One region of the Mesorhizobium sp. WSM4809 genome, then DNA from elsewhere that is predicted to be linked to it. Evidence: riboswitches for the same ligand, from Rfam matches in the RefSeq annotation. Region 1 holds a riboswitch; each other region holds the start of a gene.
The links. Region 1 has a riboswitch for thiamine pyrophosphate ahead of AC0L24_RS24155 (YkoF family thiamine/hydroxymethylpyrimidine-binding protein). Riboswitches for the same ligand answer to the same signal wherever they lie in the genome.

Region 1 (4,184 bases):
GTCGAGCGGCGCGCCGTCGAACAACATCTCGCCCTCGCCATGCTCGGCGCCGGTCAGGAGCTGGAAGAGTGTCGATTTGCCGGCGCCCGAGGGTCCAAGGATCGAGACGAATTCACCAGCGCCGACGCTAAGCGAAATATCGGCCAGCACGTCGAGCCCACCGAACGCCTTGCGCACATGCCGCAGCTCGAGCCGGTTCATCGCCAGGCCCCCTTCCCGGCGGTTTCCTTGCCGGCCCGCTCCCAGGGCATCGCGAGGCGCTGCAGCAGTACAGTCGACCCGAACAGGACAAGTGTCAGCGCGGCACTCACTCCGACGGCGGCAAGAACCAGGTCAGGACGGAAATTGTTCTTGGCGTTGAGCATGTAGATGCCCAGCCCCTTCGCGGCCCCCGCATATTCGGCGAAGATCGCGCCGACCACGGCGTAGGTGATGGAGATCCTCAAACCAGCGAAGAAATAGGGCAGCGCCGAAGGCAGCCGTGCCAGCACGAAGATGCGCCAGCGCCCTGCCCCCATGGCGCGCAGCATTTGCCCGATCTCGGCCTCGGTCGACTCATAACCCTCGACCAACGCAACCAGCATCGGAAAGAAGGTAACCAGCGCCACCAGCATGATCTTGGGCGCCAGCCCGAAGCCGAACCAGAGCACCACCAGCGGCGCGATCGCCACCAGCGGCAAGGTCTGGCTGACGATTAAGACAGGAAACATCGCACGCCGCAGCGGCTGGAAGAAGTCGACCAGCATTGACAGCACGAAGGCAGCGCTGAGCGAACAGGCAAAGCCGAGCAGCGTGGCGCCGATGGTCGGAATGGCGTTGTCGGCCAGCGCCTGGCGATTGAGCAGCGCTTGCTCGAAAACGCGCGACGGCGCCGGCAGTGTCGTCGGCCTGATGCCGGAATAGGTGGCATAAAGCTCCCACGCCAGCAGGAGCAAACCGACCGAGATCATGGCCGGCATTGCCTTGACAAGAAGGCTCGCGATCGGGCGCGAAGCGACTGATGATGTGGCCACGGGAGATAACCTTTGACGGCAGCGCGAAAGCGCGGCTGGCTCAGACAGCCGACGGGCTGTTGGCCGAGACCGTGACGTCGAGGGTTACGTGGCCGGCGCCTGGTCCGAAGCGGCAGAAGGCCTCGTCCAGCGCCGAAAAGATCGCACCGGCATCACCGCGCAGTTTCGTGCAGAAATGCTTGGAACGCTCATAGACGCCGGACTGCTTGAGAAAATCGATGCAGCCGTAGATCTCGTCCATGTGGTCGTCGGTGCCCATCACATAGAGCGAGAACTGCGCCGCCGCCGGCTGGCCGGTGGCAGCAGCATTGCGCACCGCCGCGATGGCCGCATCCTTGCGCGGGCCGAGTGGCCCAACAGGCCCGCCAAGTGCATCGGAGCGGCAGATCGGATCATCCGGCTCGCCAGGGCACCCGCGCGAGATGGTGGCCGACAACACGCAATGTTTGCCGCTGCGTGCCGCCGCCACGAAGAGGTCGCGCATGGCGGGAAACAGCACTTCGGGCGGCCCGACCAGCAAGGTCGAGATGTCGTCGGTCTCGATCCTGAGCTTGTCGCGCCAGGGATCGAGCGCACCGAGCGCGCCAAGAATGACACCGACGAAATCGTCGGTCATGGGGTATAGGGAAATCTGTGCGCCTGAAAACATCGCCCGCCTCGCTCCGCTGGTATTACCCAGATCAGCTTCTAGGGTCTGTGGGCTTGCCGCCCCCGTCTCAGCCCCGACCGTACGGAGCACCCCTGTGGATGTGCGCCTTAAAGCATCATTCGAGTTCAAGGGAAAGCCGTTTTTTCAGAGCACTGCGCCAAAAGCATTGCGCCAGTCACGGTGCGCCTGTGCGGAATTTTGTCGGGAACCTTCGCCGCTGCGACCGGTTGTCCCCACAGTCGCAACGCGATCACTTTCGTAGAAAACAAGCGACGACTTCACAGAAATGGAGACAAACCATGTTCATGAAAATCCTCGCAGCTTCGGTTCTCACCATTGGTCTGGCCACGTCAGCCATGGCGCAAAGCGCCGGCAGCAACAACGCAAATGGAAGCGGCAGCGGCAAATCGGTGACGGTTGAGCCGAACACGCCGGCTTCACCGAATACGGTCGAGCCGGACACTGTCGACCCGGGCACGACCAACAGCACGACTGGCACGGTAGGAGATATGAATTCAAACGCGGATCAGAATTGCCCGGCAAGTCCGCAGGGGGCGCAGGCAGATGCCAACGGCACCTCCCCGGGCACCACCTCGCCGACAGTCAACGACAACAATTGCGGCAAGTAATCTGCACGCGATCGAACCAAAGCCGCGGAGCACAACCTCCGCGGCTTTGTTCTACCACGACGCGGGGATCGGGGTTTGGTACAACCTTGAACTCTACGAAACCGCCGTCTCGCGAACCGGCAGCTTCCAGCCTGGCCTGACGAAGTGGCAGGTGTATCCGTTGGGATATTTCTCCAGATAGTCCTGATGCTCGGGCTCGGCTTCCCAGAACGGACCAACGGGTGCGACTTCGGTGATGACCTTGCCCGGCCACAGGCCCGAGGCATCGACATCGGCGATGGTGTCCTCGGCGACGCGCTTCTGTTCGTCGCTGGTGTAATAGATCGCCGAGCGATAACTCGTCCCGACATCGTTGCCCTGGCGGTTGCGGGTCGTCGGATCGTGGATCTGGAAAAAGCGTTCCAGCAGCGTGCGATAGCTTATGATGGCCGGATCGAAATTGATCTCGATGGCTTCGGCGTGGGTGCCGTGGTTGCGGTAGGTGGCGTTGGGCACGTCGCCGCCGCTGTAGCCGACACGGGTGGAGATGACGCCGGGATAGCGCCGTATCAAATCCTGCATGCCCCAGAAACAGCCGCCGGCAAGGACTGCACGTTCGGTCGAAGTCGCCATGTCACGTCTCCTCAAAAGCAATTCCAGGAAAAGTGTGTGGCGGTTTTCCGTCTGGAATTGCGTGAAAGCAAGTGGTCTCGCCATAAATGGGCATTGTCACCTGCTTCGTCCAGCGGACGCGGTGGATCTACCTCAATTGCTCGGTTGGGCGAGGCTGTCGATCAAACCCAGTAGCTTCATGCCAGGCGGAATGGCGGCAAAGCTGATCGCCACCGGTGGTGCCCTGAGCGACCAGTCGAAAAGAACGGTCTTGACCGGGATGTTTCCCAGCCACGCCAGCAGCCGAGGTGGCACGCCGCTCCCGGGCCAGACCAGAAGCATGCCGTGATCGCGCAGCCGCTGGCTGGTGATCCAGGGGGCGAGCCGCATGTCGAGGTCTGTGAAGATCGACGGCTTGTCATAGGCGTTGAGGCCCGCCAGCAACGCGATGCGGGTATCGCCGCCGACGATGTCGAGCCGACCGGGCACCGCCGCGTGCCAGACCGCCTCGGCTTCGTCCGAAATCTGCCGCGCTGGCCAGCAGACGGCATCCATGCGCCCGCGCAAATTGCAACTCGTCCAGCGGATGCCCGCATAGGCACCGGACATGCCGAGGATGCAGGCGAACGCGCAGATCGCCAGCCGTCGCAGTTCGACGGCGCCAAGCCGATGACCCAGCAAGGCGATCGCCACAACGCCGACCAGATTGTACATCGGCGCGCCCCACGCCTCGCCGGCGCCGGTAAACAGCGAGGCCACCATGACAAGCACCGCCGGACCAAGCCCCATCCACACGAGATAGGCCAGCGCGCCGCGCTCAATGGGCTGTTCCGGCGCGGGCGAACGCCGCAACAGCCCCGATATCGACAGCACCAGCAATAAGCCGCAGAGCCCCGCCATTTGGACACCGATATAGTAAAGGCGGGCGCGGTGGACCAACACCCATTCATCGCGGCCGGCGACATAGGTCAGCGGCAGGAAATCGATGCGGTAGAGCTGGATGGCCAGTGGCGCGGCGACGGCGAGGAAAACCGCGAGCCCAAGCCAGGGCCAGGGCGTGGCGAGCCGATTGCGTGCCCGCGTGTCCGACAACAGCCAGATCGCCCCGAAGAGCAACAGCAGCCCGGTGGAAAACTTGGCATAGAGCCCGACGCCCGACACCAGTCCGAGCGCCAGCCACCAGCCCGGCCCACCGCTACGGCCCGCACGCCACAGCAGCCAGCAGATTGCGGCCCAGAAGGGCATCTGCGCGTAATCATGATTGAACTGCGGTGTCGGCCAGCCGAAGAAATACAATGACGG
Region 2 (4,184 bases), on a different contig from region 1:
CCACGATCAACGCGAGACAGACGAGGCCGAGCAGGAGTGCCAGGCCGGCGGCATCCTCGGTGCGGTAGCTGCCCATCCGAGCCAGAAGAAGGTAGGGCAATGTCTGCACGGAATCACTGCCGAACAGGGCAATGACACCGAGATCGCCCAGCGACAGCGCCATGGCGAAAGCGAAGGCCGTGGCGAGCGGGCGCCGCAGCGACGGCCAGTCGACCAGTATCAGCCGGTTCCAGCCCGCAATGCCGAGCTGTGCGCAGAGCCGTTCGTGACGCTCGCTCGCCGCATCATAGGCGGGACGCACGGCGCGCAGGGCGAACGGCATCGCCATCACCGCGTTGACGGTGACGACCATGACCGGGGCGATGGCAAAGACATCGCCGGCATGGCGCAGCAACAGGAACCAGCCGGCGCCGACGACGATCGGCGGCACGACAAGAACAAAGCCGGCGCCTGTATCGGCGGCGCGTTCGAGCAGTGTCTTTGCGCCGGCACGGCGGTTCAGCGCCAGTGCCCGCCGCGCCATGGTCAGCGCCAGCGACAGCATCACCGAGAGCAGTGCCGACAGGAAGGCGAGCGCCGCGCTGGTCAGCGTTGCCTGCCGGACAGTGGCCTCGCTGGCCAAACGGCCGAGATCCGCACCCAACCCGGCCATCACGGTTGCCGCCATCGGCCCAACGACGAACAGCAGCGCCAGGATGATGACTAGCGCGTTCAACCAGGTCTCGCTCCGATTCACCGAGATATAGCGGCGTTGCGCGACCGGCAAATTGGTGTCGCCGACCACATTGGCGCCCAGGCGCGTCAGGGCCAGCACAACGATAAAGGTCAGGGCGATCTGCAACAGCGTCAGTGTAACGGCCCGCGCGGGATCGAAATCGAAGCGCAGGGCCTGGTAGATGCCGACCTCCAGCGTCGTCGCGGCCGGCCCGCCGCCGAGCGTCAGCACGATCGTGAAGGATGTGATGCAGAGCATGAACACAAGCCCGGCGACGCCGGGCAGTGCGGCGCGCAGCGTTGGCCATTCGATCAGCCGGAACGCCGGCCGCGCCGCCATGCCGAGTTGGCTCGCCAACCGCCATTGGTCGGCCGGTATGGTCTGCAGCGCCTCGAGGAACAGCCGCGTCGCCAGCGGCAGGTTGAAGAAGACATGGGCGACGAGGATGCCGGACAGGCCATAGATACCCGGCCAGCTTCCGCCGCCGATCAAGGCAAGCACGCCGGCGAAATAGCCGGCACGGCCATAAAGCGCCAGAATGCCGAGCGCTGCGACAATAGCCGGCAGCGCCAACGGCACGGCGAAGATCTGCAGGATGAAGGCGCGGCCGAAGAAACGTGGATGTCGCGACAGAGCGCGCGCCACGAACAGCGCCGGGATGGCCGAAAGCAGCGTCGAGAGCGCCGCTTGCCAGAGCGTGAAGCGAATGACGCGAAGCAGATAGGGATCGAAGGCTGCCCAGGCGCCCGAGAAATCATGGGCGCCCTCGAAAAGCAGGCCGGCAAACGCGCCGCCGATCAGCAGCGCGATCGCGGCAAGCGCGACAATGCCGGCGCTGACGCGGGGATCAGAGGCTGCGCGTCGCACGCCGGACCACCAATCTCCGGATCGCGGCACTTACAAAGGATTGCGTTCCTTCGCGCCCCCCTCTGTCCTGCCGGACATCTCCCCCACAAGGGGGGAGATTGGCAATTTCGACGCCTCGCTCACTCCAGCAGCATTGGCGATTGGCGAAATCGCCGATGGCAGCCAATCTCCCCCCAAGCGGGGGAGATGTCCGGCAGGACAGAGGGGGGCGCCGTAGAGCACTCATCTTCGATAGCAAACTTATTTGCTCATCACCGCAAGCCATTCATCGACCCAGGCCTTGCGATTGGCAGCGACCTCTTGCGGGCTGAACAGCAAGGTCTTGGTCGGCTTGACCAGTTTATCAAAGGCCGGATTGAGCGGCTTGTCGGTCTTGCCGGCCGGGAACATCCAGTTGGTCTCGGGAATGGCATCCTGGAATTTAGGTCCGGTCATGAAGGCCATAAACTTGGCCGCCAGCGGATTCTTGGCCCCCGTCGTGGTGATACCCGCCACCTCGATCTGCAGATACTCGCCCTCCTCGAAGGAGGCGGCCTGGTAGCGCCCGGTGTTCTCGGCGATCATGTGATAGGCCGGCGACGTCGTGTAGGACAGCACCATCGGCGCCTCGCCCTTGGTGAACAGCCCATAGGCCTCGCTCCAGCCCGGCGTCACGGTCAGCACCTTCGGCTTGAGCTTGGCCCAGGCCTCCGGCGCCTTGTCGCCATAAACCGACTTGACCCACAGAAGCAGGCCGAGGCCCGGCGTCGAGGTGCGTGGATCCTGGATGACGATCTTGTCGTCGGCACTGCCTTCGACCAGCTCTTTCAGGCTTTTCGGCGGGTTCCTCAGCTTCTCGGTGTCGTAGACGACAGCGAAATAGCCGTAATCAAAGGGGACAAAAGTATCGTCGCTCCAGCCACCCGGCACGTTGACATCAGTTACGCCGCCATGCGGCGCGAACAAGCCTGAGGCCTTGGCATCGGCGGTGAGATTGGTGTCGAGGCCAAGCACGATATCGGCCTTGGTCGATGCGCCTTCCAATCTGACGCGGTTGAGCAACGCGACGCCGTCGGCGACCGAGACGAACTCGACATCGCAGCCGCATTCGGCCTCGAACGCCTTCTTCACCACGGGACCCGGACCCCAGTCGGCGGTAAAACTCTCATAGGTGTAGACGGTGAGCTTGTCCTTGGCCAAGGCCGGTCCGGACAAGGCCACGACCGTTGCTGAAACAAGAGCGTATAAAAGCGTGCGCATCGGCGCCTCCTTCGTTCGAATTGAAAGGAATTGAGGCGTCGGACTGTCCGAAACGTCTAATCCCTCCGCCGGTACAAACCGGATCAGGTTCAGCGGGTTGGCGAGACTGCCTCTCAGCCGGTCCGCGAAGATCGCGTCCGGCACCCCGTTAGAGCGTTTCGACACATAGGCCGGCCCGATCCGCCACGCAAGTGGGAGTTTGCCGCCTTCCGTTTCCCGTGCCGGGCTGGTAAGGGCCACACGATATGAGCACATTCACCATCCTGCTTGGCGGCGATCTCATCCGCACGCCACGGCTCGACCGTCAGGTCGAAGGCTCCCGCGTCATCGCCGCCGACGCCGGCATAGGCCATGCGCAGTTGCTGGGCCTCGTGCCGGAGCTGTGGGTGGGTGATTTCGATTCCGTGCCGGCGAACCTGCCGGACGATCTCGCTTCCGTGCCGCGCCGGACCTTCCCGGCGGAAAAGGACCAGACCGATGGCGAACTGGCCATCGCCGCAGCACTCGAGCGCGGCGCGACCCGGCTGGTGCTCGCCGGTGCTTTCGGCGGCAAGCGCGCCGACCACGCTTTCCTGCATCTGGCGCTTGCCTTGCGGCTGGCCGAAGCAGGGACCGATGTGCTCCTGACCAGCGGCGCCCAGGAAGGCATTCCCCTGCTGCGCGGAACGGCCGGCTTCGACTATGCCGATGGCACGCTGTTTTCGGTGCTCGGCTTTTCCGAGCTTGCCGGGTTGACCGTCACCCGCGCCAAATGGCCGCTGAACCACGTCAAGGTGGCCTTCGGTTCGTCGCTGACCATTTCCAACGAGGTCAAGGGCCGCCTCGAAATCGCGCTCGGCCATGGCCGCGCGATGCTGCTCGCTCATCCCTATCCCTTACCTGAAAGCTGACATGGCCCCGCCTCTTCTCAACCTCGACGGGATAAAACTGACCTTCGGCGGCACGCCGCTGCTCGACGGCGCCGCCTTGACGGCTTCGGCCGGCGACAAGATCGCACTGGTCGGCCGCAACGGGTCGGGCAAGTCGACCCTGCTGAAGATCGCCGCTGGCCTGATCGAGCCGCAGGACGGTGAGGTGTTCCGCCAGCCTTCGGCAACTGTCCGCTATTTGCCGCAGATGCCCGACATGGAGGGCTTTGCCACTGTCCGCGCCTATGTCGAGGCCGGGCTTGGCCCTGCCGACGATCCCTACCGCGCCAGCTATCTGATGGAGCATCTCGGACTGTCGGGCGAGGAGCGGCCCAACGATCTGTCGGGCGGCGAGGCGAGGCGTGCTGCCCTTGCCCGCGTCATGGCGCCGGAGCCAGACATCCTGCTGCTCGATGAGCCGACCAACCATCTCGACCTCTCGGTCATCGAATGGC
Region 3 (4,184 bases), on a different contig from region 1:
CGAACCACGACGCGTTGCCGCCAAGGCCATGCCGCATCTCGGCGACTGTGACCTTCGCGCCGCGGGCGGCGAGTTCGAAAGCGACGGTGAGGCCGGCAACGCCGGCCCCTTTGACGAGCACCCTCATGATGGTTTGGGAGCCTCTGGCACGACCGGTACGCCAGTCTCGTCCGCCGGCATGTAGAGATCGCCGCCCTCCCGGTATTTTGCAGCCATTGCCGCCATGCCTTCCTTCTGGGCCTCGGCACGGATGTCGTGAGAAATGCGCATGGAGCAGAATTTCGGCCCGCACATCGAACAGAAATGTGCCAGCTTGTGCGCCTCCTTGGGCAAGGTCTGGTCGTGGAAGGACCGTGCGGTTTCGGGGTCGAGCGACAGGTTGAACTGGTCCTCCCAGCGGAACTCGAAGCGCGCGCGCGAAAGGGCATCATCCCTGGTTTTCGCTGCCGGATGGCCCTTCGCCAGATCGGCTGCATGGGCGGCTATCTTGTAGGTGATCACGCCAATCTTGACGTCGTTGCGGTCGGGAAGGCCGAGATGCTCTTTCGGCGTGACGTAGCAAAGCATTGCGGTGCCGAACCAGCCTATCATGGCGGCACCTATCCCTGAGGTGATGTGGTCATAGCCGGGCGCGATGTCGGTCGTCAGCGGCCCCAACGTGTAGAACGGCGCCTCACCGCACACTGCGAGCTGCTTGTCCATGTTCTGCTTGATCTTGTGCATGGGGACATGGCCCGGGCCTTCGATCATCACCTGGCAGTCCTTTGCCCAAGCAATCTTGGTGAGTTCTCCAAGTGTTTCCAGTTCGGCGAATTGCGCCGCGTCGTTCGCATCGGCTATTGAACCGGGACGAAGGCCGTCGCCGAGCGAGAAGGAGACGTCATAGGCTCTGGCGATGTCGCAGATTTCCTCGAAATGCTCGTAGAGGAAGCTCTCCCGGTGATGGTGCAGGCACCATTTGGCCATGATCGAGCCGCCGCGCGAGACGATGCCCGTGACCCGGTCGACGGTCAGCGGTATGTAGTGCAGCCGCACGCCGGCGTGGATGGTGAAATAGTCGACGCCTTGCTCGGCCTGCTCGATCAGCGTGTCGCGGTAGACCTCCCAGTTCAGATCCTCGGCGATGCCGTTGACCTTTTCCAGCGCCTGATAGAGCGGCACCGTACCGATCGGCACCGGCGCATTGCGCACGATCCAGTCGCGGATGTTGTGGATGTTGCGGCCGGTCGACAGGTCCATCACCGTGTCCGCGCCCCAGCGGATCGCCCAGACCATTTTTTCGACCTCTTCGGCCATCGACGATGTGACCGCCGAATTGCCGATATTGGCATTGATTTTGACCAGGAAATTGCGGCCTATGATCATCGGCTCGCTCTCGGGATGGTTGATGTTGACGGGAATGATCGCGCGCCCGCGCGCCACCTCGTCACGCACGAATTCCGGCGTCACGAAATCTGGAATCGCCGCGCCGAAGGCTTCGCCGTCGCGCTCGAGCTTGCCGCGAAGCATCTCCCGCCCGAGGTTCTCGCGGATGGCGACGAACTCCATTTCGGGTGTGATGATGCCGGCGCGCGCATAGGCAAGCTGGGTAACCGCCTTGCCGGCCTTGGCCTTTAGCGGCCGGTTGCGAACGGGAAATTCTGGCGTCAGACGCTCGCCCGTGACGAATCCATTATCTTCGGGCCGGACGTGGCGGCCGTCATAAGCCTCGACATCGCCGCGTGCCACAATCCATTCGTGGCGAATCCGGGCGAGGCCGTTCTCAATGCTGGTTTCGACTGTTGGGTCGGTATAGGGGCCGGACGGATCGTAGACGATGACAGGCGGCTCGCCGGCCGTTGGATGGACGGAGATTTCGCGCATCGGTACCTTGATGTGCGGGTGGAGGACGCCGGACTTGTGGATTTTCCGCGAGGCGGGCAGCGGTCCCGTCGAGACGGCGGGCGTGAGGGCATTCATCTTGAGGCTCCTTTGCTCATGCATTGGAGACCCAGTTCTGTGCCGGAAGGATGAAAAGTCGCTCTGGTCGACCTGCCGAAACAGGACCTCGGGCGTAAACTCCCGCAAAGCGCTTGCACCGTCCCTACGCCAGTATGAACTGGATCAGGTTCAACGGGTCACTGCGCCGTGAAAGCCAGCAGTATCTCAGCCCCTTGCCGGGACTCCCCTGGTGAATGCCCTAGGTTGAACGGGCCTGCGCTATCTTGTCAAGCGGGTTCGGGCGCCTTGGGCCGGCGGTGACGGCCGGCGGTTAATCAAACCGCGCGGGAGTTCGCGCATGCGTCGGGACCAAATCACGCCCCGGAGACCAGGGCCGTGATGGCCAAAGCCTCATTCGCCTCGTCAAGGATCGAGAACGGTAACACCCATTTACATCAAGATCGACGGAGTAGCTCAGGCGATCGCCTATGTGGTTGTCCTGGTCGAACCGGACGATCCGCGGCTTCAGCGAGGTGATGTGCGCTTCGTCCAGGTAGACGGAGTTGCAGACAACGATCTGGTCGTCGTGCTGGCAGGTGCGGGCAGCCGCACCATTGAGGATGCAGCATCGTGAGCGCGCTCGCCGAGAATGACATAGGTCGAAATCCGCGCTCCGGAATTCTTGTTCCATATCTCCACGAATTCCATGGGCAGGATTCCGGCTGCCTCGCAGTGGACGGGGTCGAGCGCAATCGAGCGATGATAGTTGAGGTTCGCTTCGGTGACGTGGATGCCGTGCAGCTTGCCAGCGACTAGCTTTCGCATTGGTCTGTTGTCCTATCCATCATGAATGACCAGTCATGTCGCCGGCACGGGCGGCGAGGCCAGACAACGTGTCTTCGTCCGTTGCCCAGAATCGCGAGCGAATTCCGGTGCGCTGCTCGATCCAGCCAGGTTCGAGCCCGAGACCGGTTTCGATTTCCGGGTTATCGACCTTTCGCCCGGGCGCATGGTGGCCAAGCCCGAGAATGCGCGACGATCTGCCCGTGGCGTCGAACCGAAGCGTTCGCCGGCCATCCTCGATGGCGTCATAGAGACCGTCCAACTCGTCGCCGGTGATGCAATAGGGCGGGAGGGGGTAGAGGACATTGCCGAGCGGGCGAATAAGCAGGCCGCGCTCATGGAAGAACGCGCGCAGTTTCGGTCCGATCTCGGCCAGATAGCCGGCGGAGCCGGCGCGCAGATCGAGTGCCGCGATCGTGCCGGTCGCGGCTGCCGGTGAAGAAAGGTGTCGCGAAAGCGTCGAAGCCCCGGCGGCCTGCATCGCGCTCAAGGCCGCGATCCGCTCGGCGACAGGCTCGTTCCGCCAGATCTCGACATTGGCGAGTGCGGCCCGCACAGGCAATCTTATTGGCGGTGTACGAACTCGAATGAAAGAAGGTCTTCTTCCGGTCGATCGAATAATGAGCCTTGGAGGATCGTATCGGTGGCCAGCGTGGCGGCCAGCGGGATAGCGCCGCCGGTCAGGCTTCGAGGTGCAAAAGGATATCAGGAGAAATGGAGGCCTGCTCGCAGGCGAACATGGTTGCGGTGCGTCCCCAGTCGGTCATCACCTCATCGGCGGTCAGCAGCGTGCCTGAGGTCTCGGCGATCGGCTGAAAGACGGACATGCGATTTCGGCATCATGATGCGCGCCAGCGCGATCACGCGCACGAATTCGATCGGCTCGATCGGCTTGGCGTCGGCAAGCGGGGTGCCGTCGATCGGGATAAGCATGTCGATCGGAACGCTTTCGGGATGTTCCGGCAGATCGGGGGAAGAAACGCGCTCTCACGATTATGGACAGGCGACGGCGATTCGGCAGCGGGCTTCGTCGCTAGCGAGGACGAGGGGCGTCCGGTCTACGACGAAATGTCGTAGGTCGGACATGGAAGGCAGCTTACCATTTGAGTCGTTGAAAGCTTTATTGCTTTGGCACGATTAGTGCAACGGACGAGCCGCAAACGTTGCCCAGAACCGATACGATGAGGGGAGCGTCATCGCAGGCGCTGGCGTCGCCGGCCAGCCCGAAGTCGATCCAGTCGGGGGAGACAGTAGATAGAATGGGAGAGGCACCAGTATGAACTGCGAATGTGATATGGTTGCTTGGGTAAGTGCCATCGCCTTGCTCTGGACGGCCACCGCTGCATCGGCGAACGAAGGCATGTGGATGCCGGCCCAGAGTGCGGAAGTCGGCGCGGCCATGCGCGCGGATGGGCTCCAGA

Region 2: it holds a riboswitch for thiamine pyrophosphate, as region 1 does, so the genes downstream of both, thiB (thiamine ABC transporter substrate binding subunit) here and AC0L24_RS24155 (YkoF family thiamine/hydroxymethylpyrimidine-binding protein) in region 1, are expected to answer to the same signal.
Region 3: it holds a riboswitch for thiamine pyrophosphate, as region 1 does, so the genes downstream of both, thiC (phosphomethylpyrimidine synthase ThiC) here and AC0L24_RS24155 (YkoF family thiamine/hydroxymethylpyrimidine-binding protein) in region 1, are expected to answer to the same signal.

Annotation. Positions count from the first base shown of each region.
Region 1 is NZ_JBVVQW010000011.1:129,175-133,358, reverse strand. Features, by position in the region: gene AC0L24_RS24165 (ABC transporter ATP-binding protein) at 1-201, opposite strand, end outside; gene AC0L24_RS24160 (ABC transporter permease) at 198-959, opposite strand; gene AC0L24_RS24155 (YkoF family thiamine/hydroxymethylpyrimidine-binding protein) at 1,054-1,662, opposite strand; TPP riboswitch at 1,653-1,766, opposite strand; gene AC0L24_RS24150 (RodZ family helix-turn-helix domain-containing protein) at 1,962-2,291, shown strand; gene msrA (peptide-methionine (S)-S-oxide reductase MsrA) at 2,385-2,903, opposite strand; gene AC0L24_RS24140 (ArnT family glycosyltransferase) at 3,036-4,184, opposite strand, start outside.
Region 2 is NZ_JBVVQW010000007.1:42,301-46,484, forward strand. Features, by position in the region: gene thiP (thiamine/thiamine pyrophosphate ABC transporter permease) at 1-1,582, opposite strand, end outside; gene thiB (thiamine ABC transporter substrate binding subunit) at 1,823-2,821, opposite strand; TPP riboswitch at 2,865-2,979, opposite strand; gene AC0L24_RS19090 (thiamine diphosphokinase) at 3,067-3,711, shown strand; gene AC0L24_RS19095 (ABC-F family ATP-binding cassette domain-containing protein) at 3,713-4,184, shown strand, end outside.
Region 3 is NZ_JBVVQW010000004.1:582,469-586,652, forward strand. Features, by position in the region: gene thiO (glycine oxidase ThiO) at 1-127, opposite strand, end outside; gene thiC (phosphomethylpyrimidine synthase ThiC) at 124-1,959, opposite strand; TPP riboswitch at 2,063-2,179, opposite strand; partial or broken gene panD (aspartate 1-decarboxylase) at 2,295-2,745, opposite strand; partial or broken gene AC0L24_RS13895 (3-oxoacyl-ACP synthase) at 2,780-2,950, opposite strand; partial or broken gene AC0L24_RS13900 (aminotransferase class III-fold pyridoxal phosphate-dependent enzyme) at 2,968-3,572, opposite strand; partial or broken gene AC0L24_RS13905 (biotin synthase BioB) at 3,568-3,744, opposite strand; gene AC0L24_RS13910 (S46 family peptidase) at 4,058-4,184, shown strand, end outside.